4 regions of the Pseudomonas sp. NPDC090752 genome follow, and region 3 is predicted to be linked to each of the others. Evidence: predicted binding sites of a transcription regulator. Region 3 holds the regulator's gene; each other region holds the start of a gene.
What was found. The regulator FliA, encoded in region 3, starts transcription of late flagellar genes. The targets are predictions, from matches to a motif close to CTAAAGTTTNNNNNNNNNNNGCCGNTAA.
Positions count from the first base shown of each region.

Region 1: motA (flagellar motor stator protein MotA) is a predicted target of FliA. The motif match lies at 3,929-3,956, and genes of this name have one in related genera.
Region 2: ACZ6YA_RS09945 (methyl-accepting chemotaxis protein) is a predicted target of FliA. The motif match lies at 2,187-2,214, and genes of this name have one in related genera.
Region 4: ACZ6YA_RS07480 (methyl-accepting chemotaxis protein) is a predicted target of FliA. The motif match lies at 3,699-3,726, and genes of this name have one in related genera.

Region 1 covers NZ_JBVJLI010000005.1:134,982-142,716, forward strand. Annotated here, with positions in the region: gene ACZ6YA_RS09360 (trimeric intracellular cation channel family protein) at 1-44, opposite strand, end outside; gene orn (oligoribonuclease) at 136-678, opposite strand; gene rsgA (small ribosomal subunit biogenesis GTPase RsgA) at 820-1,851, shown strand; gene motB (flagellar motor protein MotB) at 1,987-3,009, opposite strand; gene motA (flagellar motor stator protein MotA) at 3,013-3,864, opposite strand; gene ACZ6YA_RS09385 (HDOD domain-containing protein) at 3,995-5,530, shown strand; gene ACZ6YA_RS09390 (rhodanese-like domain-containing protein) at 5,575-6,384, shown strand; gene asd (archaetidylserine decarboxylase) at 6,394-7,257, shown strand; gene ACZ6YA_RS09400 (lectin OAA family protein) at 7,311-7,712, opposite strand.
Region 2 covers NZ_JBVJLI010000005.1:267,299-275,033, forward strand. Annotated here, with positions in the region: gene ACZ6YA_RS09920 (phosphoribosyl-ATP diphosphatase) at 1-12, shown strand, start outside; gene ACZ6YA_RS09925 (twin-arginine translocase TatA/TatE family subunit) at 38-322, shown strand; gene tatB (Sec-independent protein translocase protein TatB) at 326-673, shown strand; gene tatC (twin-arginine translocase subunit TatC) at 670-1,461, shown strand; gene ACZ6YA_RS09940 (16S rRNA (uracil(1498)-N(3))-methyltransferase) at 1,458-2,165, shown strand; gene ACZ6YA_RS09945 (methyl-accepting chemotaxis protein) at 2,266-3,828, shown strand; gene ACZ6YA_RS09950 (amino acid ABC transporter ATP-binding protein) at 3,951-4,685, opposite strand; gene ACZ6YA_RS09955 (amino acid ABC transporter permease) at 4,678-5,640, opposite strand; gene ACZ6YA_RS09960 (transporter substrate-binding domain-containing protein) at 5,718-6,515, opposite strand; gene mdoH (glucans biosynthesis glucosyltransferase MdoH) at 6,751-7,735, opposite strand, start outside.
Region 3 covers NZ_JBVJLI010000001.1:6,152-13,886, reverse strand. Annotated here, with positions in the region: gene ACZ6YA_RS00075 (chemotaxis protein CheA) at 1-1,582, opposite strand, end outside; gene ACZ6YA_RS00070 (protein phosphatase CheZ) at 1,595-2,383, opposite strand; gene ACZ6YA_RS00065 (chemotaxis response regulator CheY) at 2,402-2,776, opposite strand; gene fliA (RNA polymerase sigma factor FliA) at 2,881-3,621, opposite strand; gene fleN (flagellar synthesis regulator FleN) at 3,618-4,451, opposite strand; gene flhF (flagellar biosynthesis protein FlhF) at 4,542-5,849, opposite strand; gene flhA (flagellar biosynthesis protein FlhA) at 5,861-7,735, opposite strand, start outside.
Region 4 covers NZ_JBVJLI010000004.1:49,575-57,309, forward strand. Annotated here, with positions in the region: gene rlmM (23S rRNA (cytidine(2498)-2'-O)-methyltransferase RlmM) at 1-683, opposite strand, end outside; gene acnA (aconitate hydratase AcnA) at 906-3,647, shown strand; gene ACZ6YA_RS07480 (methyl-accepting chemotaxis protein) at 3,756-5,321, shown strand; gene ACZ6YA_RS07485 (pseudouridine synthase) at 5,344-6,228, opposite strand; gene ACZ6YA_RS07490 (transcriptional regulator) at 6,280-6,588, opposite strand; gene ACZ6YA_RS07495 (glutaredoxin family protein) at 6,644-6,886, opposite strand; gene ACZ6YA_RS07500 (ammonium transporter) at 6,961-7,735, opposite strand, start outside.

The DNA of each region.
Region 1 (7,735 bases), on a different contig from region 3:
ATGGCCTCGGCGGTGATGGCGATAAGGTAGAGCATCAACAACATGGCGCGGGTCCGTGCGAGAAAGGCGCGCAGTCTAACCAGTTGCCTTGGGCACCAAAAGAGGGCGCGACGAGAATATCTGCGCCCTTTCGGCTCACACCTTGAGGAAGTGCTCGCGGTAGTGGCGCAGCTCGGCGATCGACTCGCGGATATCGTCCAGTGCCAGGTGGGTGCTGCCCTTCTTGAAGTCGTCGGCTACCTGCGGAGCCCAACGCTGGGCCAGGATCTTCAGGGTCGAGACATCCAGGTTGCGGTAGTGGAAGTATTCTTCCAGGGCTTTCATATGGCGGTAGAGGAAACGACGATCTTGCCCAATGCTGTTGCCACAGATGGGAGACTTTCCTTTGGGCACCCATTTTTCGAGGAAGGCGATGGTCTCTGCCTCGGCCTGCGCCATACTGACCTTGCTCTCACGCACTCGCTGGGTCAGACCCGAGGCGCCATGGGTGCGGGTGTTCCACTCATCCATGCGCGCCAGCACTTCGTCACTGTGGTGAATGGCAATCACAGGGCCTTCGGCCAGAGTGTTCAAATCGCTGTCGGTAACGATGGTAGCCATCTCGATGATGACGTCGCTGTCCGGATCCAGGCCGGTCATTTCCAGATCGATCCAGATCAGGTTCTGTGGATTTTGCATGCAGGGGCTCCTCGTAATGGCCGTCATATTAGCCTAGCGACGACGGCCTGCGCATGCGCGGTGCAAAGGTAACCAGAATGGTCGATGACCCGGCATGCTAAACTGCCTGCCGTTTTCAACTTGCCCCACCTTGGAAGGTCCATGGCCAAACGCCAGCTCAATCGTCGCCAAAACTGGCGTATCGAAAAAATCCAGAACGAACGCGCCGCTCGCGCCGCCAAACGCGAACAGCACGTGCTGCATGAGCTGGAGGGCGGTGACCTGGGGCCGGAGCAACTGGGCCTGGTGATCGCACACTTTGGCGTGCAGGTCGAAGTCGAGGCCCAGGACGGCGATGTCGCCGGCCAGGTGTTCCGCTGCCACCTGCGGGCCAACCTGCCGGCGCTGGTCACCGGCGACCGCGTGGTCTGGCGCGCTGGCAACCAGGGCATTGGCGTGATCGTCGCGCAGATGCCGCGCAGCACCGAGCTGTGCCGGCCGAACAACCATGGCCAGCTCAAGCCAGTGGCGGCCAACGTCGACTTGATCGTGATCGTCTTCGCGCCAGCGCCCGAGCCGCACCCGAACCTGATCGACCGCTACCTGGTCGCCGCCGAGCATGCTGGCATTCGCCCCTTGCTGCTGCTTAACAAAGCCGATTTGATCAACGACGAAAACGGCCCGGGCCTGCATGCGCTGCTCGAGGTTTATCGCGATCTCGGCTATCCATTGCTGGAGGTTTCTGCCCACCACGGTGACGGTATGCAGCGCCTACAGCAGATGCTCGACGGCCACATCAGTGTATTCGTCGGCCAGTCGGGCGTGGGCAAGTCGTCTTTGGTCAACAGCCTGCTGCCGGCAGCCGATACCCGCGTCGGCGACCTGTCCGAATGGTCGGGCCAGGGCACGCACACCACCACCACCGCGCGCCTGTACCACTTCCCCAACGGCGGCGACCTGATCGACTCGCCGGGCATCCGCGAATTCGGCCTGGGCCATGTCAGCCGTGACGACGTCGAAGGCGGGTTCATCGAGTTTCGGGATTTGTTCGGCACCTGCCGCTTCCGCGACTGCAAGCATGATCGCGAACCCGGCTGCGCGCTGCTCAAGGCGTTGGAAGACGGCCGCATCAAGCCGCAGCGCATGAACAGCTACCGCTCGATCATCGCCAGCTTGCCGGAAGACAGCTACTGATCAACCTGTGGGAGCGGCTTTAGCCGCGAAGCGAGCACCGCGCTGGATGGCACGGGCTTCGCCCGTTTCGCGGGACAAGCCCGCCCCCACAGGAAGCGCGTCAGCTTTTATATTTTCAACCCAGCGCCCCCTGGGTTACTGGTCCTTCGCCTCGTCCATCTTCAAGGTGCCTTCCTCGAAGATGTTCAGCTTCTGCCGCAGCTCACGCGGCTGCATCGGCGCTTGCTCCGCGCCGGGCGCTGCAGAAGAAGCCCCTGGAGCCGCACCGGCAGGCGGCGCGGGCTGGGCATCTGGCGCCTCGGGTGCACCCTGCTCACCCTCGATGTTGCGCTGGGCCTTCTTGGTCAGGACGATGATGTCGATACGCCGGTTGACCGGATTGAACGGGTCCTTGCGGTCGAACAGCGACGACGATGCATATCCCACCACTCGCGCCACTTGGTCATCCGGGTAGCTACCGGCGACCAGCGCACGGCGCGCGGCGTTGGCGCGGTTGGCCGATAGTTCCCAGTTGCCGTAGTCACCGCTGCCAGCGTAAGGCTTGGCATCGGTGTGGCCACTGATGCTGATCTTGTTCGGCACCGCCTTGATGGTGTCGGCCATGGCCAGCAGGATGTCCTCGAAATACGGCTGCAGGCGAGCACTGCCGATGTCGAACATCGGCCGGTTCTCGGCATCCATGATTTGGATGCGCAGGCCATCCTGGGTGATCTCGAAGAGGATCTGGTCCTTGAACTTCTGCAGTTGCGGGTTTTCATCGACCTTGTTCTGCAGCTCCTGCAGCAGCAATTCGAGGCGCTCGCGCTCGACCTGTTCGGCCATGGTCTCGACCTGGTCCTTGTCCAGCTGGATGCTGGTATCAGGCGTAGGCTCGGACTTCTGCTCCGGGTTGATGGTCTTTTCCGGTGCCAGTTCCGGCGAGCCACCCAGGTCGATCACATAGGGCGTGCCGCTTTCGGAGAAGCCGATCGGGTCCTTGAAGTAGCCGGCAATGGCGATCTTCTGCTCGGGGGTGGCGGTGGACATCAACCACAGCACCAGGAAGAACGCCATCATCGCCGTGGCGAAGTCGGCGAAGGCAATCTTCCAGGCGCCGCCGTGGTGGCCTCCACCGAAGCGCTTGACGCGCTTGATGATTATCGGCTGATTGTTTTCCATGGCTTAGCGACCGCGAACGGCTTGTTCCAGCTCGGCAAAGCTCGGGCGGTGCTTCGGATAGAGCACCTTGCGCCCGAACTCGACGGCCAGCGAAGGTGGCATGCCCGAAGCCGAGGCTACCAGCGAAGCCTTGATCGACTCATACAGGTTGATCTCTTCCTTGGCATCGTGCTCCAGGCACTTGGCCAGCGGCCCGAAGAAGCCGTAGGCCGCAAGAATACCGAAGAAGGTACCCACCAGGGCCGCCCCCACGTGCATACCGATGGCAGCCTGGTCACCCTCACCCAGCGACGCCATGGTCACCACGATACCCAGTACCGCCGCGACGATACCGAAGCCGGGCATGCCGTCGGCAATGCCGGTGACGGCGTGGGATGGGTGCTCGAGCTCTTCCTTCATGCTCAGCAGCTCCATGTCGAACAGGCCTTCGAGCTCGTGGGGCGCCATGTTGCCGGTGGACATGATGCGCAGGTAGTCGCAGATGAACGCGGTCATGCGCTCATCGCCGAGCACGGCGGGATACTTGGCGAAGATAGGGCTGGCCGCGGCGTCTTCGATATCGCTCTCGATCGCCATCATGCCTTCGCGACGGCTCTTGTTGAGGATTTCGTACACCAGGCCCAGCACTTCCAGGTAGAAGGTGTGGGTAAACCGGGAGCCGAACATCTTCATCGACTTCTTGACCACATGCATGGTCATGTAGCCGGGGTTGGCCTGCATGAAGGCGCCAAAGGCGGCCCCGCCGATGATCAGCACTTCGAACGGCTGGATCAGCGCCGCGATCTTGCCGTGGGAGAGTACATATCCGCCGAGCACGCTCGCGAATACGACGATGATGCCGATAATTTTAGCCATAGGTTCAAAGCACTTGCTGTCGTGGTCAGGGTGAGGGACGGGAGCTTTAAAACTCTTCTTCTACTTATCGGCAGAACTGCGCCAGACTATAGCCACTCAATGCGAAAAGCCAGTTCGGACTGATGTCAAAATGCCAATGGAATCCAAGGTGCCCACTCAGAATCCGCGTACGCTAGAGGCCTGGGTAAAGCTGCTCGACGGTATCCGTGTACCGGTGCCGAAGCAGAGTTACGACCGGGTCATGAGCGCCATCAATGATAGCCGCCGCTCGCTGCGCGATATCGCCGAACTGATGCAGGACAGCCCGGCCCTGGTGCTGTCGGTGATGCGCGAGGCCAACCACCCGGCCAATGCCAGCCAGGCGGAACCTGCCGAAAGCCTGGAAATCGCCCTCAATCGCCTGGGCCTGGCGCGTACCCGCGAACTGCTCAACCGCCTGCCAGCGCTGCCGGACGACGATATCCCGCCGGTGCTGCGCCAGTTTCTGCTGATCAGCCAGCACGCGTCCCAACAGGCCAGTGGCCTGTTCGCCAGCCGCCTGGCGCGGCTGTGGCAGGAAATCCACTGGGGCAGCCTGCTGTTCCTGTCGCCCCTGTGGCCGATGGCGCTGGTCTACCCGAAACTGCTCGACGCCTGGGAACTGCGGGTCATCCACAAGGGCGAAGAGGCTGCGGATGTCGAGCAGGAATTGTTTGGCGTGCGCATCATGGCGCTGTGCCAAGCCATGGCCGAGCACTGGCGCCTGTCGCAGTGGGTCACCCAGGGCTACCGCCTGCTGCTGGAAGAGCGTGAACAGCTTGGGCAGATATTGAGCATCGCCCGCGACGAAGACCTGCTGAGCCAGCAGCACCGCCTGGACGAGGCGCCCGCCTTGAGCCGCTGGTTCAACCAGCCGGCCAACACCGTGCTGCTGGCCAATAACCTGGCGCTGGCGGCGCAAGTGGGCTGGGACAACCCACACCTGCTGCGCTGGCAACTGCTGACCGCACTGTACCTTCAGACTTCACTGGAAGACGTACAGCAACAGGTCCACCAGCAGGCAGCCGCCAGTGCCCGCCGCCATGCCAGGCATGCCTTGTTCCACCCCGCCGAAGCCTTGATCTGGCCCTGGCACCAGCGCCGCCCGCACCCCGACATGCTGGCTCCGCCGCCGCCCTCCAGCGACGCGCTCGGCCAGTGGCGCAAGTTGTGCCAGGAGTTGCTGGCCCAGCCCAGCCCGTTCACCAACGCCGTGCACCTGGCCACCCAGGCACGTGAAGCCCTGCTGGCCTGCGGCATGCAGCGCATCATGCTGCTGACCCTGGACAAGGCCAGCGACTACCTGCGCGTGCAGCAGACTGCCGGCCTACCTAAAGAAGCTGCGGCCATCGCTTTGCCCGTACCGCAGAGCAAATTGCTGCAAAAACTGCTGGTCAAGGCCGCTCAGCTGCGCCTGACGCCGGAGAACCATGCCCAATTCTCGGCCCTGTTACCGGCCCCATTGCACGCCTTCTTCCGTGGCGAACACCTGCTGCTGCGCTCACTGGCGGTCAACGACCAGGTATTGATGCTGGCGGTGGCGGATCAAGGGGGCAAGCCGCTGGCCGATGTCAGCGTGCAAGCGTTCGGTAAAACCGCGCAATGTATCGAGCGCGCCCTCGCCGTGTTTGCCAACCGCAATGCCTGACCCTTGCGCTACAATCGCTCCTCTTTCCACACTGGAGACCGTGGATGACTGATTTTGCCGGACTGCCGCTGGTGATCGAGCCTGCGGACCTGCTGCCGCGCCTGGATTCGCCCCAGCTGATCCTGGTCGACCTGAGCAGCGCCAACCGCTATGTCAGCGGGCACATCCCCGGCGCCCGCTTCGTCGAGGGCAAGCGCACCCAGCTGGGCCTGCCGCCCGCGCCAGGCCTGCTGCCGGCACTGGCCGACCTGGAAAAACTGTTCAGTGAGCTCGGTCATCGCGACGACGCCGTCTATGTGGTTTACGATGATGAGGGTGGTGGCTGGGCCGGGCGCTTCATCTGGATGCTCGACGTGATCGGCCACAAGACCAGCCATTACCTCAACGGCGGCATTCAGGCCTGGCCGGCGGACAAGTTGTCGACCGAGGTGCCGGCACCCGCCAATACCCCGGTGCGTCTGCACGTGCACAGCGAACCGACGGCAACCCGCGAATACCTGCAAAGCCGTCTGGGTGCCGAAGACCTGGTGGTCTGGGATGCACGCGCCCCGCAGGAATTCAATGGTGAGAAAGTCCTGGCCGCCAAAGGCGGGCACATCCCCGGCGCGATCAACTTCGAGTGGACCGCCGGCATGGACCTCAACGATCACCAGCGTATTCGCCAGGACATCGCTGAAGTCCTCAAGCAACTGGGCATCACCCCCGACAAGGAAGTGATCACCCATTGCCAGTCACACCGCCGCTCCGGTTTCACTTACCTGGTGGCCAAGGCCCTCGGCTACCCACGCGTCAAGGCTTACGCCGGCTCGTGGAGCGAATGGGGCAACCACCCGGACACGCCTGTAGAAGTCTAAGGAACCTGCATGAAATCCCGTCTGTTCATCATCAGCCAGTACCTGCTGCCGCACCACCTGCTGTCGCGGCTCGCCGGCTGCGTTGCCGAGTGCCGCGCACGCTGGTTCAAGAACGCCTTCACCACCTGGTTCGCCAAGCGCTACCAGGTGAACATGAGCGAGGCACTGGTCGAAGACCTGAGCGCCTACGAACACTTCAACGCCTTCTTCACCCGTGCTCTGAAGCCAGGCGCACGGCCGCTGGATGAAACCCCTGGGGCTATCCTCTGCCCGGCCGATGGCGCCGTGAGCCAGCTGGGCCCGATCGAGCACGGCCGCATCTTCCAGGCCAAGGGCCACAGCTTCAGCGCCCTGGAGCTACTTGGCGGCGATCCCGCCCTGGCCGCACCGTTCATGGGCGGCGAATTCGCCACCATCTACCTGTCGCCGAAGGACTATCACCGCGTGCACATGCCACTCGCCGGCACACTGCGCGAGATGGTCTATGTACCGGGTCGATTGTTCTCGGTAAACCAGACCACGGCGGAAAACGTCCCCGAGCTGTTTGCCCGCAACGAACGCGTGGTGTGCCTGTTCGATACCGAGCGCGGGCCGATGGCGGTGGTACTGGTCGGCGCGATGATCGTTGCCTCGATCGAGACCGTATGGGCTGGCCTGGTCACCCCGCCGAAGCGTGAGCTGAAGACCTTCCGCTACGACGAAGGCAGCCGTGCGCCGATTCACCTGGAAAAGGGTGCGGAACTGGGCCGCTTCAAGTTGGGCTCCACGGCCATCGTGCTGTTCGGGCCGGAGCAGGTGAAATGGGCGCAAAACCTGGGTGCTGGTTCGGCCACCCGCATGGGTGAGCTGCTGGCGCAGCCGCTGCAGGGTTGACCGCCTTGACGCCCCCCGGCTTTTGGCCAGGGGGCGTCTACTCGGTGAGGACATCAGCCGAGCAGGCTACGGAAGCCGATTGGGCCCTCATTGATGTAGGTATTGGTACCATTGAGGCTCAGGCCACCATCATCTGACTTGACGCTGAGCGCCACGACACTCTGGTCGTCGCGCCCGCCGATCACCCACTCCCCACCCGGGTGCCAAGGGGCACTGTCGCCTCCCCACTGGTTCTGCACCTGGTACCGGTTATGCGCGACGCGGTTGCCCTTGAAGCCGATCGGTCCTTCGCCGGCATAGGTCATGACGCCTTGCAGTGTCTGGCCACCATCGGTCGATTTGACCTCGACCGACACCACATTCTGATTGTCCCGGCCACCTATTACCCAGATTCCGCCCGGGTGCCAGGGTGCCGAATTACCGCCCCACTGATTCTGCGCTGCGTACTTGGACATGAACTTCTTCTCCTTGAAGTTGA
Region 2 (7,735 bases), on a different contig from region 3:
CCGTCGGCTTGAGCAAACAGAATTCTAGGAGAGCACCATGGGTATTTTTGACTGGAAACACTGGATCGTCCTGCTGGTCGTCGTCGTGCTGGTATTCGGCACCAAGAAGCTGAAGAACCTGGGCGGTGACCTGGGTGAATCGATCAAGGGCTTCCGCAAGGCCATGAACGACGAAGAGACCAAGCCGGCCGAGCAAACCCCGCCGCCTGCACAGCCCGTCCCGCCGGTACAGGCCACCCAGCAGCAGGCCGCCGCGCCGCAGCAGGGCCACACCATCGAGGGCCAGGCCCAGCCGGTCCAAGAGCCGCAGCGGAAAGACTGAGCCATGTTCGGCATCAGCTTCAGTGAGTTGCTACTCGTCGGCCTGGTCGCCTTGCTGGTGCTCGGCCCCGAGCGCCTGCCCGGCGCCGCGCGTACGGCGGGGCTGTGGATCGGCCGGCTCAAGCGCAGCTTCAATGCGATCAAGATGGAGGTCGAGCGTGAAATTGGTGCCGACGACATCCGCCGCCAGCTGCACAACGAGCACATCCTGCAAATGGAACAGGAAGCCAAGCGCATCCTCAACCCGCTGACGCCGCCGGCCCAGCCGTCCGCCACTGCGGTCACCGAACAGCCTGCCGCCACGCCAGCGCCTGAGCAGCCCGACCCGCCTCAACCGCCGCGAGCCCCATGAGCGAAAAACCGCAAGACGACCAGCCGATGCCGCTGGTCTCGCACCTGACCGAACTGCGCACCCGCCTGCTGCGCTGCGTCGCCGCGATCTTCCTGATCTTCGCCGGGCTGTTCTCCTTCGCCCAGCAGATCTACACGTTGGTTTCGGCGCCGTTGCGCGACCACTTGCCGGCCAATGCGACGATGATCGCCACCGACGTGGCCTCGCCGTTCCTGACGCCGTTCAAGCTGACCATGATCGTCTCGCTGTTTCTGGCGATCCCATTCATCCTCCAGCAGATCTGGGGCTTCATCGCGCCCGGGCTGTACCGCCACGAAAAGCGCATCGCCATCCCGCTGCTGGTGTCGAGCATCTTCCTGTTCTACGCCGGCATGGCCTTCGCCTATTTCCTGGTGTTCCCGCTGATGTTCAAGTTCTTCGCCGCGGCCACCCCGGATGGCGTGGCGATGATGACCGACATCGCCAACTACCTCGACTTCGTCATGACCCTGTTCTTCGCCTTCGGCGTGGCCTTCGAGATCCCGGTAGCGGTGGTGCTGCTGGTGTGGATCGGCGTGGTCGATGTGCAGTACCTGAAGAAGATCCGCCCGTACGTGATCATCGGCTGCTTCGTGGTCGGCATGATCCTCACCCCGCCGGACATCTTCTCGCAGACCCTGCTTGCCGTGCCCATGTGGTTGTTGTTCGAGATCGGCGTGCTGTGTGGCAGCCTGATCCGCAAGCGCAGCCACGGCGACGATGAAGCGGCCAACGACCACAACGACCAGCCGCCAGCGACTCAATCGTGAACCTGTTGCTTCTTGAAGAGGCCGACTTCGTCTCGGCCGACCGCGTCGTCCTTGCCGATCGGCGCTTTACCCACATGCAGGAAATCCACCGCGTGGCGGTGGGCGACAGCCTGCGCGTGGGCCGCATCAATGGCCTGATGGGCAGCGCCACGGTAATGCGCCTTGCACAGCACGAAGCCGAACTGCAGGTCGGCTTCGACCAACCGCCGCCGCCCAAGCTGCCACTGACCCTGGTGCTGGCCGTGCCACGGCCGAAGATGCTGCGCCGGCTGTTTCAGACCGTTGCCACCTTGGGTGTGCAGCGACTGATCCTGGTCAACAGCTACAAGGTCGAGAAAAGCTTCTGGCAGACTCCGTTTCTCAACCCCGAAAGCATTCGCGAGAACCTCATCCTGGGCCTTGAGCAGGCCCGCGACACGGTGTTGCCCGAGGTGATCATCGAGAAGCGCTTCAAGCCCTTCGTCGAAGACCGCCTGCCCGCCATCGCCGACGGCACCCTCGGCCTGGTCGGCCACCCCGGCCCCTACCCCGCCTGCCCGCGTGCAGTCGAAGGCCCCGTAACCCTGGCCATCGGACCCGAGGGTGGCTGGATCCCCTACGAAGTCGACTTGCTGGGCAAGGCCGGCTTGGCGCCGGTACAGCTGGGCGAGCGCATCTTGCGGGTGGAAACTGCCGTAACTGCCCTGCTCTCAAGGATTTTCTGACAAACGGGTCAGCTTTCACCCATCAAGTTTCCCCGGCGCAGGCCGATGGTTATGGCAACACAACAATAAGCCATGCTGCCACGTTGCCGGGGAGTCGAACATGTACCAATGGTTTTCCCAATCGCTGGGGAATGTAAGCGTCAATCGCAAGTTGGGGCTGGGCTTCGGCCTGGTGTTACTGATGACCTTGGCCATCACCTTCACCGGGTGGATGGGCATGGATAGCATCATCGAACGGGGCGACAAGCTGGGTAATATCTCTGTCATCCAGCAACACACCCAAGACCTGCGTATTGCCCGCCAGCACTATGAGCGTAAGCCGGACCCAAGCGCAATCAACGAGGTGGAACAGGCGCTCAGCACGCTGGAGCGTCAGGTGCAGCTGATGCTCGGTCAGATCGAACAACCTGCCGACCACCAGCGCCTACAGCAACAGATGGAGGCTATCCGCCTCTATCGCCAGGCGTTCAACGAGCTCAAGCAGGGCGCCGTCGAACAGTCACTGCAACGCATGGCCGACCAAGGCACGGTGCTGCTGCAGACCAGTCAGGCGATGACCGCTTCGCAGACCCAGGTGCGTGACGCCGGCGCCAGCCAGGCCAAGGCCATGCTAGCCGGCGCAACCGCCTTGGCCATGGTTTTGGGCCTGCTCGCCGCCTGGGTCATCACTCGGCAGATCATCCTGCCCCTGCGCCAGACGTTGGTAGCCGCAGAACGGGTCGCCAGCGGCGACCTCCGCCAGGATCTGCACAGCTCGCGTCGCGACGAGCTCGGTCAGCTGCAAGCCAGCATGCAGCGCATGACCCAAGGCCTGCGCGAACTGATCGGCGGCATCGGCGACGGCGTCACCCAGATCGCCAGCGCCGCCGAGGAGCTGTCGGCCGTGACCGAACAGACCAGCGCCGGGGTCAACAATCAGAAGGTTGAGACCGACCAGGTGGCGACCGCCATGAACCAGATGACCGCCACCGTGCATGAAGTCGCGCGCAACGCCGAGCAAGCCTCGGAAGCGGCGCTGGCGGCGGACCAGCAAGCCCGCGAGGGTGATCGGGTGGTCAGCGAGGCGGTGACGCAGATCGAGCGCCTGGCCCGCGAAGTGGTGAATTCCAGCGAAGCGATGAACCAGCTCAAGGCCGAAAGCGACAAGATCGGCAGCGTGCTCGATGTGATCAAGTCGGTGGCCCAGCAAACCAACCTGCTGGCGCTCAACGCGGCCATCGAAGCGGCCCGTGCCGGTGAAGCCGGCCGTGGCTTCGCCGTGGTCGCCGACGAAGTGCGCAGCCTGGCCCAGCGTACCCAGCAATCCACCGAAGAGATCGAGGAGCTGATCGCCGGCCTGCAAAGCGGTACCCAGCGGGTGGCCAGCGTGATGGACGCCAGCCGCCAGCTCACCGACAGCAGTGTCGAGCTGACCCGCCGCGCCGGTGGCTCGCTGGATACCATCACCCGCACCGTATCGTCGATCCAGGCGATGAACCAGCAGATCGCCACCGCAGCCGAGCAACAAAGCGCGACAGCCGAAGAGATCAACCGCAGCGTGATGAATGTGCGGGATATCTCCGACCAGACTTCGGCCGCGAGTGAAGAAACGGCGAGTTCAAGTGTCGAACTGGCTCGGTTGGGCACCCATCTGCAAGGCCTGGTCGGGCGGTTCAGACTTTGAGATAGTCAGGGCCGCTATGCGGTCCCTTCGCGGGGCGAGCCCGCTCCCACAGGTACTTCACAGGCTTGAGGCATGTGGATACTTTGTGGGAGCGGGCTCGCCCCGCGAAGGGGTCACCGCTGTCAGAGCACCTGGCGCAGGAAGGCCTGGGCCCGCGGATCCTTCGGCGATTCAAAGAACGCCACTGGCGCCGAGTCTTCCAGCAGCTTGCCATGGTCGAAGAACAGCACCCGGTCCGCCACTTCCCGGGCAAAGCCCATTTCGTGGGTCACGCAGACCATGGTCATGCCTTCCTGGGCCAGGGTCTTCATCACGTCCAGCACCTCGCCGACCATTTCCGGGTCGAGCGCCGAGGTCGGCTCGTCGAACAGCATCACCTTGGGCTCCATCGCCAGCGCTCGGGCGATCGCCACCCGCTGCTGCTGACCACCGGACAACCGCGACGGGTACTCGTTGGCCTTCTGCGAAATGCCCACCTTCTCCAGCAGCGCCCGCGCCTTGGCCTCGCGTTCGGCCTTACCGCGCTTGCGCACGACCTTTTGCGCAAGGCACAGGTTTTCCAGCACGGTCATGTGCGGAAACAGGTTGAAGTGCTGGAACACCATGCCGACTTCACGGCGGTAGGCGTTGATATCGGTCTTCGGGTCGGCCAGTTGCACGCCGTTGATGGCGACAGAACCTTGGTCGAAATGTTCCAGACCATTGAGGCAGCGCAGGAAGGTCGACTTGCCTGAACCCGAGGGACCAAGCACCACCACCACTTCACCCTTGGCTACCTGGGTGGTGACGTTGTCCACCGCGCGCACGACTTGGCCACGGGTGTCGAAGACTTTCAGCAGGTCACGGACTTCAATCACTTTGCGCAAGCCTCCGCTCGAGCCGGCTGGCCAGGTGCGACAGCGGCAGGTTGATCAGCAGGTACAGACCTGCCACGCAGAACCAGATCTCGAAGGTCGAGAACGAGGTGGTGATGGCCTCGCGGCCGCTCTTGGTCAGTTCGGTGATGGCGATCACCGAGACCAGCGAGGTGTCCTTGACCAGGCTGATGAACTGCCCGGCCAGCGGTGGCAGCACGCGCTTGAAGGCCTGCGGCAGGATCACGTGGCGCATCGACTGGCCGGCATTCAGGCCCAGCGAGCGGGCCGCTTCGTTCTGGCCCTTGGCAATCGACTGCACGCCGGCACGCACGATCTCGGCCACGTAGGCGCCGGTGAACAGCGCCAGCGCCGCCACCCCGGCAAATTCACGGGACAGGTTGAGCACGGTGCCGATGAAGAAGTAGAAGATGAAGATCTGCACCAGCAGCGGCGTGCCGCGTACCAGTTCGACATAAACGGTCGACAGGTCGCGCAGCGTCGGGTTGTTCGACAGCCGGCACAAGCCTGCGAACAGGCCGATCACCAGACCCAGCGCACCGGATACCACCGACAGCCACAAGGTGGTCCACAGGCCCCAGGCCAGCGGGCCCGCTGCCCAGTGACGGGTAACGCCAATCTGGTCGCCTTCGGCGACGTCGTCACCGCGGCTCAGTTGCAGGCTGTCCTTGGCCACGTCGAGCACCTGCTCATCGCCGTTCTCGTCCTTCAGCGTAACGCGGGCGTTGTCGCCGGAAACGACGATTTCCTGCACCGAGCCGTAGCCGCTGGCGCGCTGCGCTTCCTCGGCCTGGTAGGCGAAGTATTGCGGTACGCGGTTCCAGCGCCACTCGTAGGACATCATCGAGGTGGCGAAGTACAGGCTGATCGCCAGGCCGACCAGGACCAGCGCGGTCAGCGCATGCCAGGGCCACTGGGCTTTCTTGTGTTTGATCACGTGGGTACTTCCGTAAATGCGAACGCGCAGGGTTTACCTGCGCGTCGGGGTCAAAGCCTTGGCTTGTGGCCTGGGGCTTATTCCATTTCCTTCAGCCAGTCCTTGTTCTTGAACCACTTGTCGTGGATACGATCGTAGGTCCCGTCATGCTTGATCTGGTGCAGGAAGTTGTTGATGAAGTTGATGCTGTCGTAGTCACCCTTCTTCAGGCCGAAGGCCAGCGGCTCGTAGGTGAAGGGTTCTTCGAGGAACAGCAGCTTGCCGGCACCGGCCTTGTCGACCGCCACCACGTTGTACGGCGCGTCGTAGACGAAGGCGTCAGCCTTGCCGTTGACCACGTCCATCACCGCTTCCTGCTCGTTGTCGTAGCCGTGGTACTTGGCCTTGGCGATCAGCTTCTTGGAGACCATCTCGCCGGTGGTGCCGAGCTTGGAAGTGATGCGGTACTTCTCGTTGTTCAGGTCCTTGTACGACTTGATCTCGCCGGCCAGCTCCTTGCGGATCAGCAGGGTCTGGCCGACCACGATGAAGGGTTCGCTAAAGTTCAGGCGCAGGTTGCGTTCCTGGGTCAGGGTCATGCCGCTGCCGATCATGTCGAACTTGTCGGTCAGCAGGGCCGGGATGATGCCGTCGTAGGCGGTGGATACAGCCTCGAACTTGACGCCCATGGATTTGGCCATGGCTTTGAGGATATCGACTTCGAAGCCGATGATCTCGCCACGCTTGTTGGTCATCTGGAACGGCATGTAGGTTGGGTCCATGCCCACCCGCAGTGTGCCGCGCTTGACCGCGTCGTCGATGGCGCCGGCCTGGGCCGAAGCCACTGCAACCAGCGCGGTGACGCCGACCAGCAGTCGCGAAAGGTATTTCTTCATCATCACCAAGTCCCCTAGCAAGAAATGTAGCGAATCTTATCGTTGGCACGGCCTTCGCGGCCGGCGTGGTTTACCGGGGAGGGATGCTAACGCATGGCGGCCCTGGGACCTAGAGCCGGGGGGGACTTTGTTGGCCAAAATCGGTATAGGCCTTTAAAAGCTTCGCGGGGCAAGCCCGCTCCCACAGGTATAGCGCTAACCTGTGGGAGCGGGCTTGCCCCGCGAAGAGTCCCTGTCAGGCGCCGACGAGTGCCGGCTGGCCTTCATTTTCCGGATGCAACGGCAACAACGGCGAATGCGGGTCGTTGTTGATCGAAGCACGCCATACGTCGATCCAGGCGGCATTGTGCTCGGCCCAAACCTGCGCATGCAGGCGTGCCAGCGCCACCGGATCGCTGAGCAAGGCCAGGCGAGTGTTCAGGTCCAGGCCTTTAGGCCCGACCTCGATTGCCTTGGCCACGCGTTCGGCGCGCAATGCCTCGATCGGTGCGGCTTGACCATGACGGGCAGTGGCCATGGCACAGGCCAGGGCGTTCTGCCGCGGATCGACCACGGCCCGCACGAAGCCGTCGTGCAGGGCGTGCCAGCGGTTCTCGTGGGTGTACTGGTCGGTGGCCAGCAGTTCCTGCGGCGTAGCGTACTCCTCGGGGATGAGGAACAGCTTCTCGTCCTTGGCCGCCAGGCCCAGACGGGTGCGGCTGGAGATCACCGACACCGGGATCGACAGCACCAGCGAACCGACAATCGGCGCCAGCCACCACAGGAAGCTCGGGTTCAGCCAGGCCACCAGCGCGGCCCAGGCAAAGCCAAGCAAGGTCTGCGGACCATGACGGCGCACGGCCTCGCTCCACGGCGTGGAGTCGTCGTCACGCTGCGGCGAGTTCCAGGTCGCCGCCCAGCCGAGGAACGCGGCCAGCACGAAGCGGGTGTGGAAAATCATCCGCACCGGCGCCAGCAGCATGGAGAACAGCATCTCCATGAGCATCGACAGGGTGACTTTGATGCGCCCGCCGAACTCGACCGCACCCTTGGCCCAGATCAGGATGATGCTGAGCAGCTTGGGCAGGAACAGCAGCACGATGGTGGTGGAGAACAGCGCGACGGCCTTTTCCGGGTGCCACTGCGGCCACAGCGGGTAGAGCTGGTACGGCTCGATGAAGTATTGCGGCTCCATCAGCGTGTTGGTCGCCAGCAGCGCGGTCGACAGTACCAGGAAGAAG
Region 3 (7,735 bases):
CGGCGTCCTTGTCCATCAGGCCTTTTTCCACGGCCTTGGCGCGCAGGATGTTGGGGTCCATGCCCTTGCCGTCGTCAGAAATCGACAGCAGGATGTGGTCGCCTTCCTGTTCGGCCGACAGCACCACGCGACCGGTCCGCGCCTTGCCCGAGGCTTCACGCTCCTCGGGCATCTCGACGCCATGGTCGACGGCGTTACGCACCAAGTGCACCAACGGGTCGGCCAGGGCCTCGACCAGGTTCTTGTCGAGGTCGGTTTCTTCACCGACCAGCTCCAGGTTGATCTCTTTCTTGAGCTGGCGAGCCAGGTCGCGGACCAAGCGCGGAAAGCGGCCGAAGACTTTCTTGATCGGCTGCATGCGGGTTTTCATCACCGCGGTCTGCAGGTCGGCGGTGACCACGTCGAGGTTCGACACGGCCTTGGACATGGCCTCATCGCCGCTGTTCAGGCCCAGGCGCACCAGGCGGTTACGCACCAGCACCAGTTCGCCGACCATGTTCATGATCTCGTCCAGGCGCGCGGTGTCGACACGCACGGTGGTTTCCGCTTCGCTGACAGGCTTTTCGGCCGCTGGGGCACGGGCTGGCGCGGCAGGCTTGGCCGCAGCGGCGGGTGCCGGTGCCGGCTTGGCAGCGGGCTGGATTTGCGGCTTGGCGGCGACCGGTGCGGCAACGGCAGCCGGCGCTTCGGCGGAGACGGTATCGCCGGAGAACTTGCCTTTGCCATGCAGCTGATCCAGCAGCGCTTCAAACTCGTGCTCGCTGATTTCGTCGCCGGTGCCGGCAGCCGGTGCAGCGCTGGCCACAGCGGCCGTGGCAGCCGGCAGCGCATCGGCCTGGAAGCTGCCCTTGCCATGCAACTGATCCAGCAGCGACTCGAATTCTTCGTCGGTGATCTCGTCGCTGGCCGGCGCGCTGGCGGCAACGGCGACGGGCTCACTGGCCACGACATCAGCCGAGAACTGGCCCTTGCCGTGCAACTGGTCGAGCAACGATTCGAACTCGGCGTCGGTGATCTCGTCTGCGCCGCCGCCGCTCGAAGTCTCGCCGTGCAGTTGCTGTTCTGCAGCGGCAGCTTCAGCCTTGACCGCGTCGAGCGAATCGAGCAGCTGTTCGAATTCGGTATCGGTGATGTCCGCCTCGGCGGCAGGCTTAGGCGCAGCCTCGACCACCGCTGCCGGTGCTGGGGCGCTACCCGGCTCGGCCAGGCGCGACAACGCCGCCAGCAGCTCGGGCGTGGCCGGGGTCACTTCGCTGCGTTCGCGCACCTGGCCGAACATGCTGTTGACCGTGTCCAGCGCTTCGAGCACCACGTCCATCAGCTCCGCGTCGACTCGGCGCTCACCTTTGCGCAGGATGTCGAACACGTTCTCGGCGATATGGCAGCACTCCACCAGCTCGTTGAGCTGGAGGAAGCCGGCGCCCCCTTTTACAGTGTGGAAACCGCGAAAGATCGCATTGAGCAGGTCGGCATCGTCGGGCCGGCTTTCCAGCTCGACCAGTTGCTCGGACAGTTGCTCAAGAATTTCGCCGGCTTCTACCAGGAAATCCTGAAGGATTTCTTCATCGGCGCCGAAGCTCATTAAACGTGCTCCTCAAAAACCCAGGCTGGACAGCAGATCATCGACATCGTCCTGACCGGACACGACGTCTTCACGCTTATCGGCATGAATCTGCGGACCTTCACCCCGAGCCGGATATTTTTCTTCATCTTTTTCAGCACGTAGCTGCTGGTGGTCATGTTCGATACCGGCAAAACGGTCGACCTGACTGGCCATCAGCACAAGCTTGAGCAGATTGCTTTCGACTTCGGTCACCAGCGTGGTCACCCGCTTGATCACCTGCCCGGTCAGGTCCTGATAGTCCTGGGCCAGCAGAATGTCATTGAGGTGGCCAGACACCTTGCGGTTACCTTCGGCACTGTGCGTCAGGAAACTGTCGACGCGCTTGACCAAGTCACGGAATTCCGGCGCAGCAACTTCGCGGCGCATGAAGCGCTGCCAGTCGACACTCAGGTTCTGCGCCTCAGCCGCCAGCTCGTTGAGCACCGGCGTGCTCTCCTCGACCAGGTCCATGGTGCGGTTGGCGGCGCCTTCGGTGAGTTTGACCACATAGGACAAACGCTCGGTGGCGTCGGTGATCTGCGAGACCTCCTCGGCCTGCGGCATGCGCGGGTCGATCTGGAAGCTGACGATCGCGCTGTGCAGCTCACGGGTCAGCTTGCCGACTTCCTGGTACAGGCCCCGGTCGCGGGTCTGGTTGAGCTGATGGATCAGCTGCACCGCCTCGCCGAACTGCCCCTTCTCCAGGCTTTCGACCAACTCCTGGGCATGCTTCTTCAGGGTCGATTCGAACTCCCCCAAAGATGTTTGTGTTGATTCCATGGCGCCCCCTGAGCTGATTCAGCCGTTGACGCGTTCGAAGATCTTCTCGATCTTTTCTTTGAGTACCTGCGCGGTGAACGGCTTGACCACGTAGCCGTTGACCCCGGCCTGGGCCGCTTCGATGATCTGGTCGCGCTTGGCTTCGGCGGTCACCATCAGCACCGGCATACCCTTCAGGCGCTCGTGCGCACGCACCTTGCGCAGCAGGTCGATACCGGACATGCCCGGCATGTTCCAGTCGGTCACCAGGAAGTCGTAATGGCCGCTTTCGAGCATCGGCAGCGCCGTGGTGCCGTCGTCGGCTTCGTCGGTGTTGGTGAAGCCCAGATCACGCAGCAGGTTCTTGATGATCCGCCGCATCGTCGAAAAGTCGTCAACGATGAGGATTTTCATGTCTTTGTTCAATTAGACCTCCAAGCAGTCTCTAACACGCTCGGCCCCGAGCGCGCATTCAATCAATTCGGTACAACGTGAAAACGACTGCAACGACCCCGAGCTCAACGCGCCCGCCATTCCCCGAGGCGGCTGCGCAGGCGTGCAGCGCACTGGCTGTGCAGCTGGCTGACACGCGATTCGCTGACCCCCAGCACCTCACCGATTTCCTTGAGGTTCAGTTCTTCGTCGTAGTACAGCGCCAGGACCAGCCGCTCACGCTCCGGCAGGTTGGCGATGGCATCGGTCAGTGCAGCCTGGAAGCGCTCGTCCTCCAGGTCGCGCGACGGCTCGACCTGGCCACTGGCGCCATCCTCGTGCAGCCCTTCGTGCTCGCCGTCCTGCAACAGGTCGTCGAAACTGAACAGGCGGCTGCCCAGGGTATCGTTCAAAATCCCGTAGTAATCATCGAGACTCAATTGAAGTTCGGCAGCAACTTCATGATCTTTAGCGTCGCGGCCGGTTCTGGCTTCAACGGCGCGCATCGCGTCGCTGACCATGCGGGTGTTGCGGTGCACCGAACGTGGCGCCCAGTCGCCCTTGCGCACCTCGTCGAGCATGGCGCCGCGGATGCGGATGCCGGCGTAGGTTTCAAAGCTCGCGCCCTTGCTGGCGTCGTACTTGTTGGCGACTTCCAGCAGGCCGATCATGCCGGCCTGGATCAGGTCTTCGACCTGCACGTTGGCCGGCAGGCGCGCCAGCAGGTGGTAGGCAATGCGCTTGACCAGCGGGGCGTAGCGTTCGATCAGTTCGTACTGGGCGTCCTTGGACGCCTTGCTGTACATCTTGAAACCGCTTGCACTCATAGCACTGGCCCTGCACTGGTGGGCTGTACCAGGCGCTCGACGAAGAACTCCAGGTGCCCGCGCGGGTTGGCTGGCAACGGCCAGCTGTCGACCTTCTGCGCAATGGCCTTGAACGCCAGCGCGCATTTGGAGCGCGGGAAGGCCTCGTAGACCGCCCGCTGCTTTTGCACTGCCTTGCGCACACACTCGTCGTACGGCACGGCGCCGACGTATTGCAGGGCGACATCGAGGAAGCGGTCGGTGACCTTGGTCAGCTTGGCGAACAGATTGCGACCTTCCTGCGGGCTCTGCGCCATGTTGGCCAACACGCGGAAACGGTTCATCCCGTAGTCGCGGTTGAGCAGTTTGATCAGCGCGTAGGCGTCAGTGATCGAAGTGGGTTCGTCGCACACCACCAGCAGCACCTCCTGCGCCGCGCGGACGAAGCTGACTACTGAGTCACCAATACCCGCAGCGGTGTCGATCACCAGCACGTCGAGGTTGTCGCCGATCTCGCTGAAGGCCTGGATTAGCCCGGCATGTTGGGCCGGCGCCAGGTGCACCATGCTCTGGGTGCCGGAGGCCGCCGGCACGATGCGTACACCGCCGGGCCCCTGCAGCAGCACGTCGCGCAGCTCGCAGCGCCCTTCAATGACATCGGCCAGGGTGCGTTTCGGGGTCAGGCCCAGCAACACGTCGACATTGGCCAGGCCCAGGTCGGCGTCCAGCAGCATGACCCGGCGGCCGAGCTCGGCCAGTGCCAGGGACAGGTTCACTGAAACGTTAGTCTTGCCGACGCCACCTTTGCCACCGGTTACGGCGATCACCTGTACGGGATGCATGCTACCCATGTTCGTTGTTTACCTTGTCTCGCTTGGACCCAAGCCACACGAGGGGCGATGCAGCAGCCCCCTTGGTGTAGGTATTTTGCACACGCTTCATCAACCCGCTCGCCGTGGGTTGTGATAGAGATCAGCGAACATGTCGGCCATGGCCTCTTCGCTGGGCTCGTCCTGCAACTGCACATTCACGGCTCGAGTCACCAGTTGGTGCGCCCGCGGCAAGTGCAGGTCGTCAGGAATGCGCGGGCCATCGGTGAGGTAGGCCACGGGCAGTTCATGACTGATGGCCAGGCTCAGCACATCGCCGAGGCTCGCCGTTTCATCGAGTTTGGTCAAGATGCAACCGGCCAGGCCGCAGCGCTTGTAGCTGTGGTAGGCGGCGGTCAGCACCTGCTTCTGGCTGGTGGTGGCCAGCACCAGGTAATTCTGTGAGGCGATGCCGCGGCTGGCCAGGCTTTCCAGCTGCATGCGCAGGGCCGGGTCGCTGGCCTGCAGGCCGGCGGTGTCGATCAGTACTACGCGCTTGCGCAGCAGCGGCTCCAGCGCCTGGGCCAGCGACTGTCCCGGGTCGACATAGGTCACCGGCACGTTGAGGATGCGCCCCAGGGTCTTGAGCTGTTCCTGGGCACCGATGCGGAAGCTGTCCATGCTCACCAAGGCCAGGTTCTGCGGGCCATACTTGAGTACATAGCGCGCGGCGAGCTTGGCCAGGGTGGTGGTCTTGCCCATGCCGGCGGGGCCGACCATGGCGATCACACCGCCCTCTTCGATCGGCTCGACCTCGGGCACCTCGATCATCCGCGCCAGGTGCGCCAGCAACATGCGCCAGGCATGGCGCGGCTCTTCGATTTCCTGGGTGAGTTCGAGCAGTTCGCGGGCAATCGGGCCGGACAGGCCAATGCGCTGCAAACGGCGCCAGAGGTTGGCCTGGGCCGGCTTGCTGCCCTGCAGCTGGTTCCAGGCCAACGAGCCGAGCTGCACTTCCAGCAGTTCGCGCAGGCCAGACAGTTCCGAGCGCATGGCATCGAACAACCGAGGGTCGACCGGCGCGGGAGCGGCCGGGGCAGCTGCGGCTGGCGTCTCCACGTGCGGCTCGATCAACGGCTCCGATGCGGTCAGCGACTGGCCGGCGAACAACTGGCGGCTGCCCTCGCTGGCGTCGCTGCGGTTGTCCAGCTCGGCCTGGGCGGTGGCGATGCGCGTGTGGGTCTTGCGCAGCTCTTCTTCGAGCTCGGCATTAGGCACGCGCGGGGCCAGCGCGGACAGCTTGTAGTCCAGCGCGGCCGTCAGTTCGACACCACCAGCGATGCGGCGGTTACCGATGATGGCGGCGTCGGAGCCCAGCTCATCACGAACCAGCTTCATGGCCTGGCGCATATCGGCGGCGAAAAAACGCTTAACTTGCATAACCCACTACCTCAGCCGTTGGGGCCCACGGTGGCAACGATGGTGACTTGCTTGTTATCCGGTATTTCCTGATACGCCAGAACATGCAAATTCGGTACAGCCAGGCGGCCGAAGCGCGACAGCATGGCACGGATCGGGCCCGCGACCAGGAGAATGGCCGGTTGGCCTTGCATCTCTTGGCGCTGAGCCGCTTCGATCAACGAGCGCTGCAGCTTTTCGGCCATGCTTGGTTCCAGAAGAACACCATCTTCCTGACCCTGCCCGGCCCTTTGCAGACTATTGAGCAAGATCTGTTCCAACCTTGGCTCAAGAGTGATCACAGGCAGCTCGGACTCAACGCCGACAATGCTTTGCACGATGGCACGACACAATCCGACGCGCACTGCCGCGACCAACGCGGCGGTATCTTGACTCTTGCTGGCATTGTTGGCGATCGCCTCGGCAATACTGCGGATGTCACGCACCGGCACTTGCTCGGCGAGCAATGCTTGCAGGACCTTCAGCAGCCCCGACAAGGAAATGACACCCGGTACCAGTTCTTCTGCAAGTTTAGGCGAAGCCTTGCCCAGCACCTGCAGCAATTGCTGGACCTCTTCATGGCCAATCAGCTCATGGCAATGCTTCTGCAAAATCTGATTGAGGTGGGTGGCCACCACGGTACTGGCGTCGACCACGGTATAGCCCAGCGACTGCGCCTGGGCGCGCTGGGCGATGTCGACCCACACTGCCTCCAGGCCGAAAGCCGGATCGCGGGCTGCAATGCCGTTGAGGGTGCCGAATACCTGGCCCGGGTTGATCGCCAGCTCGCGGTCCGGATAGATCTCGGCCTCGGCCAGGATCACGCCCATGAGCGTCAGGCGGTAGGCGCTGGGCTGCAGGTCGAGGTTGTCGCGGATATGCACGGTGGGCATGAGGAAGCCCAGGTCCTGGGAGAGCTTCTTGCGCACCCCCTTGATCCTCGCCAGCAACTGGCCGCCCTGGTTGCGGTCGACCAGCGGGATCAGCCGATAGCCGACTTCCAGGCCAATCATGTCGATCGGCGTCACGTCGTCCCAGCCCAGCTCCTTGGTTTCCATTGCGCGCTGCGGCGAGGGCAGCAAGTCCTGCTGGCGCTGCGCCTCCTGCAGTGCGACGACCTTGGCGTTCTGCTGCTTCTTCCACACCAGGTAAGCACCACCGGCAGCCAGCAGGCCGAGGCTGAGGAAGGCGACGTGGGGCATGCCCGGCACCAGGCCCATGACGATCATCAAGCCCGCCGACACCCCCAGCGCCTTCGGCGAATCGAACATCTGCCGGTTGATCAGCTTACCCATGTCCTCGGAGCCTGAGGCACGGGTGACCATGATCGCGGCAGCAGTGGACAGCAGCAGTGATGGCAATTGCGCCACCAAACCGTCACCGATGGTCAACAGGGCGTAGACCTTGCCGGCATCGCTGAACGACATATTGTGCTGCAGCATGCCGATGAGCATGCCGCCGATCAGGTTGATGAACAGGATCAACAGGCCGGCAATGGCGTCACCGCGTACGAATTTGCTGGCACCGTCCATCGAACCGTAGAACTCGGCCTCCTGGGCCACCTCGGCGCGACGCGCCTTGGCCTGGGCCTGATCGATCAGGCCAGCGTTGAGGTCGGCGTCGATGGCCATCTGCTTGCCGGGCATGGCGTCGAGGGTGAAACGCGCGCTGACCTCGGAAATCCGCCCGGCGCCCTTGGTCACTACGACGAAGTTGATGATCATGAGGATGGCGAACACCACCGCACCGACGACATAGTTGCCGCCGATCACCACTTCACCGAAGGCCTGGATCACCTTACCCGCAGCGCCGTGGCCCTCTTGGCCATGGAGCATGACCACGCGTGTGGAGGCGACGTTCAGCGCCAG
Region 4 (7,735 bases), on a different contig from region 3:
CCGCGGCGCACCAGCTGGTAGGTCCAACCGCCCGGCGAAGCCCCGAGGTCGACACCGGTCATGTCATCACCCAGGCGCTGCTCCCACTGTTCGCGTGGAATGAACTGGTGCCAGGCCTCTTCAAGCTTCAAGGTCGAGCGGCTCGGTGCCTCGCGTGGGAATTTCAGCCGTGGGATGCCCATCGGCCACAGCGCGCTGTTGTTCGCCTCGGCAACGCCAAGGAATACCCGACGGCCACTGATGAAGGTCAGCAGCAGGCGCGGCAGGCTGGCGTTGTCGACAAGACGCCCAGCCTTTTCCAGCGCCTTGCGCAGCGGCACCTCGAATTTGCGGCAGAAGGTCGAAAGCTCCTTGCCGTCATTGCTGTCGAGCACTTCCAGCCACAGGCTGCCGAACACCGGCAGCGCGGCCAGGTGCTCCAGCAGCACGCTGATGCGGTCGGTTTCCGGCAATTCGATATAGCTGCCGCGTGCCCACTGACGCGGAAAGATCATTTGCGCGAAGCGCAACTGCGCCATCAACTGTTCCGCACCCTCGCTGTCGGCACAGACAAACTCGGCGCAGGCGCTCTGCGGCTTGCCTTTGGCATAGCCGGCAACGCCCAGGTGGGCCGCGTGTTCGCTGATCTCGGCGCAGACCTCGCCCTCGAAACCGGGCCGGCAATGCATGAACAGGGTATTCATCTCTCACTCCACTACGGCTGGCGCGCTACGGGCGCCGGCAGGGCGGCGATGATAAAGGAAGTTCGGAACCTGCGACACGCCCCGCCGGTCCAGAAAAGAGTCAGGGGTGCCAAACAGGGCTAACCTGACCCTTCAGCCAGGTCCGTGCCGTGCGGGCCGAAACAGAGCGGTGGCACCGGCCTCACCCGCGAATGCCGGGCCCCGCTGCACAAGGAGTTGGCAATGCCCTCGCTCGATAGCCTGAACACCCTCAAGACCCTCAAGGTGGCTGACCGCACCTACCATTACTTCAGCCTTACCGAAGCCGCCGCCGAGCTCGGCGACCTGCAGCGCCTGCCCATGTCGCTCAAGGTGCTGCTGGAGAACCTGCTGCGTTGGGAGGACGGCGAAACCGTCACCGCTGACGACCTGCGCGCCCTCGCCGGCTGGCTGCAGGAACGCCGTTCCGATCGTGAGATCCAGTACCGCCCGGCGCGGGTGCTGATGCAGGATTTCACCGGCGTGCCGGCGGTAGTCGATCTTGCTGCCATGCGCGCGGCCATGGCCAAGGCCGGTGGCGATCCGCAGCGGATCAACCCCCTGTCGCCGGTAGACCTGGTGATCGACCACTCGGTGATGGTCGACCGCTACGCCACACCACAGGCGTTCGGCGAAAACGTCGACATCGAGATGCAGCGCAACGGTGAACGCTACGCCTTCCTACGCTGGGGCCAGAGCGCCTTCGACAACTTCCGTGTGGTCCCACCGGGCACCGGCATCTGCCACCAGGTCAACCTGGAGTACCTCGGCCGCACCGTCTGGACCCGTGAGGCCGACGGGCGCACCTACGCCTTCCCCGACACCCTGGTCGGCACCGACTCGCACACCACCATGATCAACGGCCTGGGCGTGCTCGGCTGGGGCGTCGGCGGCATCGAGGCGGAGGCGGCCATGCTCGGCCAGCCGGTGTCGATGCTGATCCCGGAAGTGATCGGCTTCAAGCTGACCGGCAAGCTGCGCGAAGGCATCACTGCCACCGACCTGGTGCTGACCGTCACGCAAATGCTGCGCAAGAAAGGCGTGGTCGGCAAATTCGTCGAGTTCTATGGCGATGGCCTGGCCGACCTGCCCCTTGCCGACCGCGCCACCATCGCCAACATGGCCCCGGAGTATGGCGCCACCTGTGGCTTCTTCCCAGTCGATGAAGTCACCCTCGACTACCTGCGCCTGTCAGGCCGACCGCCACAGACCGTGCAACTGGTCGAACAGTACTGCAAGGCCCAGGGCCTGTGGCGCCTGCCAGGGCAGGAACCGCTGTTCAGTGATGCCCTCGCCCTCGACATGGGTGACGTCGAGGCCAGCCTCGCCGGCCCCAAGCGGCCCCAGGACCGGGTCGCGCTGGATCAGGTCAACCAGGCTTTCAATCACTTCGTCGAACAGCAGCCCAAGGTGCTGGCCAAGGAAGTCGGCCGCCTGGAAAGCGAAGGCGGCGGTGGCGTGGCGGTGGGCAATGCCGACCAGGCCGGCGAAATCGACTACAGCCATGAGGGCCAAACCCACACCCTGCGCCATGGCGCCGTAGTGATCGCTGCAATCACCTCCTGCACCAACACCTCCAACCCCAGCGTAATGATGGCGGCCGGGTTGGTGGCGAAAAAGGCCCTGGAAAAGGGGCTGCAGCGCAAGCCTTGGGTCAAGAGCTCGCTGGCGCCAGGCTCCAAGGTGGTCACCGACTATTACAACGCGGCCGGGCTCACCCCCTACCTCGACCAGCTTGGCTTCGACCTGGTCGGCTATGGCTGCACCACCTGCATCGGCAACTCTGGCCCGCTGGACGAGGCTATCGAAAAAGCCATCGGCAGCGCCGACCTGACGGTAGCCTCGGTGCTTTCCGGTAACCGTAACTTCGAAGGCCGCGTGCACCCACTGGTCAAGACCAACTGGCTAGCCTCGCCACCATTGGTGGTGGCCTACGCCCTGGCCGGCAGCGTACGCGTGGACCTGACTCGAGACGCACTGGGGACTGGCAACGACGGCCAACCGGTATACCTGCGCGACATCTGGCCCACCCAGCAGGAAATTGCCGACGCCGTGGCCAAGGTCGACACGGCGATGTTCCACAAGGAGTATGCCGAAGTGTTCGCCGGCGACGCCCAGTGGCAGGCGATCGAAGTGCCGCAGGCGGCCACTTATGTGTGGCAGGACGATTCCACCTATATCCAGCACCCCCCCTTCTTCGACGACATCGGCGGGCCGTTGCCCGTTATCGAAGACATCCAGGGTGCACGCGTCCTCGCACTGCTTGGCGATTCGGTGACCACCGACCACATCTCCCCGGCCGGCAACATCAAGGCTGACAGCCCGGCGGGCCGTTACCTGCGCGACAAAGGTGTAGAGCCGCGCGACTTCAACTCCTACGGGTCCCGGCGTGGCAACCACGAGGTGATGATGCGCGGCACCTTCGCCAACATCCGCATCCGCAATGAAATGCTCGGTGGCGAAGAAGGTGGCAACACGCGCTACGTGCCAACGGGCGAGAAGCTGTCGATCTACGACGCTGCCATGCGTTACCAGGCCGACGGCACCCCCCTGGTTGTAATCGCCGGCCAGGAGTACGGCACCGGCTCCAGCCGCGACTGGGCAGCCAAAGGCACCAACCTGCTGGGAGTCAAGGCCGTACTGGCGGAGAGTTTCGAGCGCATCCACCGCTCCAATCTGGTGGGCATGGGTGTACTGCCACTGCAGTTCAAGGCCGGGCAAGACCGCAAGCAACTGGGGCTGACGGGCAACGAGCGGATCGACGTGTTGGGGCTGGCAGGCGTACCGCTGAAACCCGGTATGAGCCTGCCCCTGCGCATCACCCGTGAAGATGGCCAACAGCTAGACATCGAAGTGCTGTGCCGAATCGATACGCTCAACGAAGTGGAGTACTTCAAGGCAGGCGGGATTCTGCATTATGTACTGCGGCAGTTGATTGCCAGCTGACTTCAGGTAACCGAGGGGGGCCATACGCCCCTCGACTTACTTAAATATTCATTCAACAAAAACGCTGACTTGCCGATAAAGGTCGAAAGCCTTGCGGATTACTCAGCCATGCGTAACAACCAGCCGATCACTCAACGGGAACGGACTTTCCCAGCCCAACAACGGTTGATCTCGACCACCAACGCCAAAGGCGTGATCACCTATTGCAACGATGCATTTGTGGAGATCAGCGGATTCGCGCGCGAGGAGCTGATCGGCGCGGCGCACAACCTGGTACGCCATCCTGATGTGCCTGCGGCGGTCTTTGCCCATATGTGGCAGACCCTCAAGCAAGGCCAGCCGTGGATGGGCATCGTCAAGAACCGCTGCAAGTCGGGCGACCACTATTGGGTCAACGCCTACGTCACGCCGATCTTCGACAACAACCAGGTCACCGGCTTCGAATCGGTGCGGGTCAAGCCCACCGCCGAGCAGATTCGCCGCGCCGAAGCCCTGTACCAACGCATCAACCAGGGCAAGACCGCCATCCCGCGCCGCGACCGGTGGCTGCCGGTGCTGCAGGACTGGCTGCCCTTTATCCTGGTCAGCCAGGTCGGCTTCCTGATCGGTAACTGGCTCGGCCATTCCTGGGGCTTCGCCCTGGCTGCCGGCCTGTCGGTGCCGCTCGGCCTGCTTGGCCTGGGCTGGCAGCAACGTGGCCTGAAGCGCCTGCTGCGCCTGGCCGAACAGACCACCTCCGACCCGCTGATCGCGCAGATGTACACCGACAGCCGCGGCGTGCAGGCGCGCCTGGAAATGGCCATGCTCAGCCAGGATGCCCGCATGAAGACGTGCCTGACCCGCCTGCAGGACAGCGCCGAGCACCTCAGCGAGCAAGCACGTCAGTCCGATGCACTGGCCCACAAGAGCTCTTCAGGCCTGGAGCGCCAACGGGTCGAGACCGAACAGGTCGCTGCCGCCGTCAACCAGATGGCCGCCACCACCCAGGAAGTGGCCAACCACGTGCAGCGCACCGCCGATGCCACCCAGGAAGCCAATCGCCTGACCAGCCAGGGCCGCCAGATCGCCGGGGAAACCCGTGACGCGATTGCGCGCCTGTCGACGGCGGTGGGCGAAACCGGCGCAACCGTGACGCAGTTGGCCAAGGACAGCGACGAGATCGGTGGCGTGGTCGATGTGATCAAGGGCATCGCCGACCAGACCAACCTGCTGGCGCTGAACGCCGCCATCGAAGCGGCCCGCGCTGGCGAGATGGGCCGCGGCTTTGCCGTAGTTGCCGATGAAGTCCGCCAACTGGCCCAGCGCACCGCCGAGTCCACCGGGCAGATCCACGGCCTGATCGCCAAGCTGCAACAAACCGCCAACAACGCCGTGCTGACCATGGAAACCGGCCATCGCCAGGCCCAGGAAGGGGTCGAGCGCGTGATGCAGGCGGATCAGGCGCTGGTCGGGATCAGCGAGGCGGTGGCCAATATCACCGACATGGCGACCCAAATCGCCGCCGCTACCGAAGAACAGACCGCCGTTGCCGACGAGATCAGCCGCAACATCAGCACCATTGCCACGCTGGCAGACGAGACCGCCGAACAGGCGCAGCACTCGGCGCTGCTCAGCGAAGAACTGACCACCACAGCCGGTGGCCAGTATTCGCTGGTGGAGCGGTTCAACCGGTGATGAAGGGGGCGCCTCGCGCGCCCTACCACTCCAGCGTCAAGCGGCTCTCGAAGTACCGTTCCTCGCCCGTCAACGGATCGGCAAAGCGCAAACTGTGCGCCAGCAGCTTCAGCGGCTGCTGGTAATCATCTTCTACCTGACGCAACTGCGGATAGAACGGGTCATTACAGATCCCCGCCCCCAGCGCTGCCATGTGTACCCGCAACTGATGGGTCTTGCCGGTGACCGGCGATAGTCCATAACGCCACACCTCGCCATTGCGCTCCAATACCTCGGCCAGGGTTTCGCTGTTGTCCTCCCCTTCTACCTCATGCATGCGAAAAAACGGCTCGCCATGCACCAGGCGGCTTTTGTGCACCAACGGGAAATCACGTTGCGGCAAGGCGGCAGCGATCGCCTGATAGCGCTTGTCGATGCGACGCTCAGGGAATAGCCGCTGGTAGGCGCTGCGGGTCTGCGGGTTGGCAGAAAACAGCACCAGCCCTGCGGTATGCCGGTCGATGCGGTGCAGCGGCACCAGGTGCGGGTTGTCCAGGCGACGGATGAGCCGCCGCAGCAAGGTGTGCTCGACGTACTCGCCCGTTGGCGTCACCGGCAAAAAATGCGGTTTGTCCGCCACCACCAGATGCTCATCCACATGCAGGAGGGTTTCCTCCGCCAGGATCGGCCGTTCGTTGGGCACTTCACGAAAATAATGCAGGCGCATGCCACGGCGGTAAGGCAGGTCGGCGGCGACTGCCTGGCCTTGCGCATCGAGTACCCGGCCGCGGGCAAAGCGGCCCAGCCATTGCTCACGCCCGATCGCCTTGAAATGGTCGCACAGGCAATCGAGCACCGTTGCCCAGTTGCCAGGTGGCAGGCAAACCGTGCTGGCTTGCTGACGGGCGGGGTCGAAAGGCGTGGTCATGGCGAGGCTCGGCGCAGGCAGGGCCGCGTATTATCCCCCAAGCCCGCCCGCTCAACCAGCCTGCACCGCACCCTCGCTACGCGCCTTCAACCAGCGCAACACCTGCACCGGCTCCCAGCGGCCGGGATCGTACAGTGCGTAGAGCAAACCCTGGTAACCCACCACATCCAGCCCACGGTGGTAACCGGCGCGCTGGAACAAGGCTTCGATCTCGGCGAAGCAGGTATTGAAATGGACCTTGCCGAACGGCGTGCGGTCATCGGTGACCAGGCCTTCGAGGCGCAGTTCCAGCACGGCGTCACACACCCGCTCGACCGGCATGCGGTTGACGCTGTACTTGAGTTGCTCGACATTGAGCATGGGCTTACCTCGATACTGTATTTATATACAGCATACGAAGATGACCACCCTTCCGTCAATTCGGGGCCAGGAAGGTGACTACCTGCTCAGTATCGAATGGCCAATACAATTCGGCCGAAGAGTCGCAGCGCCGCAGCACCGGAATGATCAGGCCATAGCACTCGAACAGCGCTATATCGTCGGCGATATCGACCAGTTCGACCAGCAAACCTTGGTCGACAAACGGCATCAGCACGGCTTCGGCCACTTCGCACAAGTGGCACCCAACGGTGCCGAAGAGTTGGCATTCAGGCAGCATGGGGCGGGACTCGGTTTGGCGTGGATGAGAAGCCTATTCTAGGTCGCTACCGCCCCCTGTGCACCTGACCTCGCTCAATCCTGGCTGGTAGCGCCGATGCGGTGGATCGACAAGTCAGCGCCCTGGAACTCCTGTTCGTGGCTCAAGCGCAGGCCATTCACCGCCCGGATCGCGCCGTACACGGCAAAACCACCGAACAGCGCGACGATCACCCCGGCCAGGCTGCCGATCAACTGGCTGACCAGGCTGACCCCACCCAAGCCCCCCAGAGCCGCCTGACCAAAGATGCCGCAGGCAATCCCGCCCCACACGCCACAGAGCCCGTGCAGTGGCCAGACACCCAGCACATCATCGACCTTCCAGCGGTTCTGCGCAGCGGTAAAGCTCCAGACGAACAGCACCCCGGCCACCAGGCCGGTAGCCAGCGCGCCAATAGGGTGCATCAAGTCGGAACCGGCACAAATCGCCACCAATCCTGCCAGTGGCCCGTTGTGCAGAAAGCCAGGGTCGTTGCGCCCGGCCAGCAATGCAGCCAGGGTGCCACCGACCATGGCCATCAGGGAGTTGATCGCCACCAGGCCGCTGACGCCCTGCAAGGTCTGCGCGCTCATGACGTTGAAGCCGAACCAGCCGATGATGAGGATCCACGACCCCAACGCCAGGAAGGGAATGCTCGACGGCGCGAACGCCACCAATCGACCGTCCCGGTAACGTCCGCGCCGCGCGCCCAGCAGCAGCACCGCCGTCAGCGCCAGCCAGCCGCCCATGGCGTGCACCACCACCGAGCCGGCAAAGTCATGGAACGGCGCGCCGAAGCGGGTATTCAACCAGTCCTGAACGCCGAAGTTG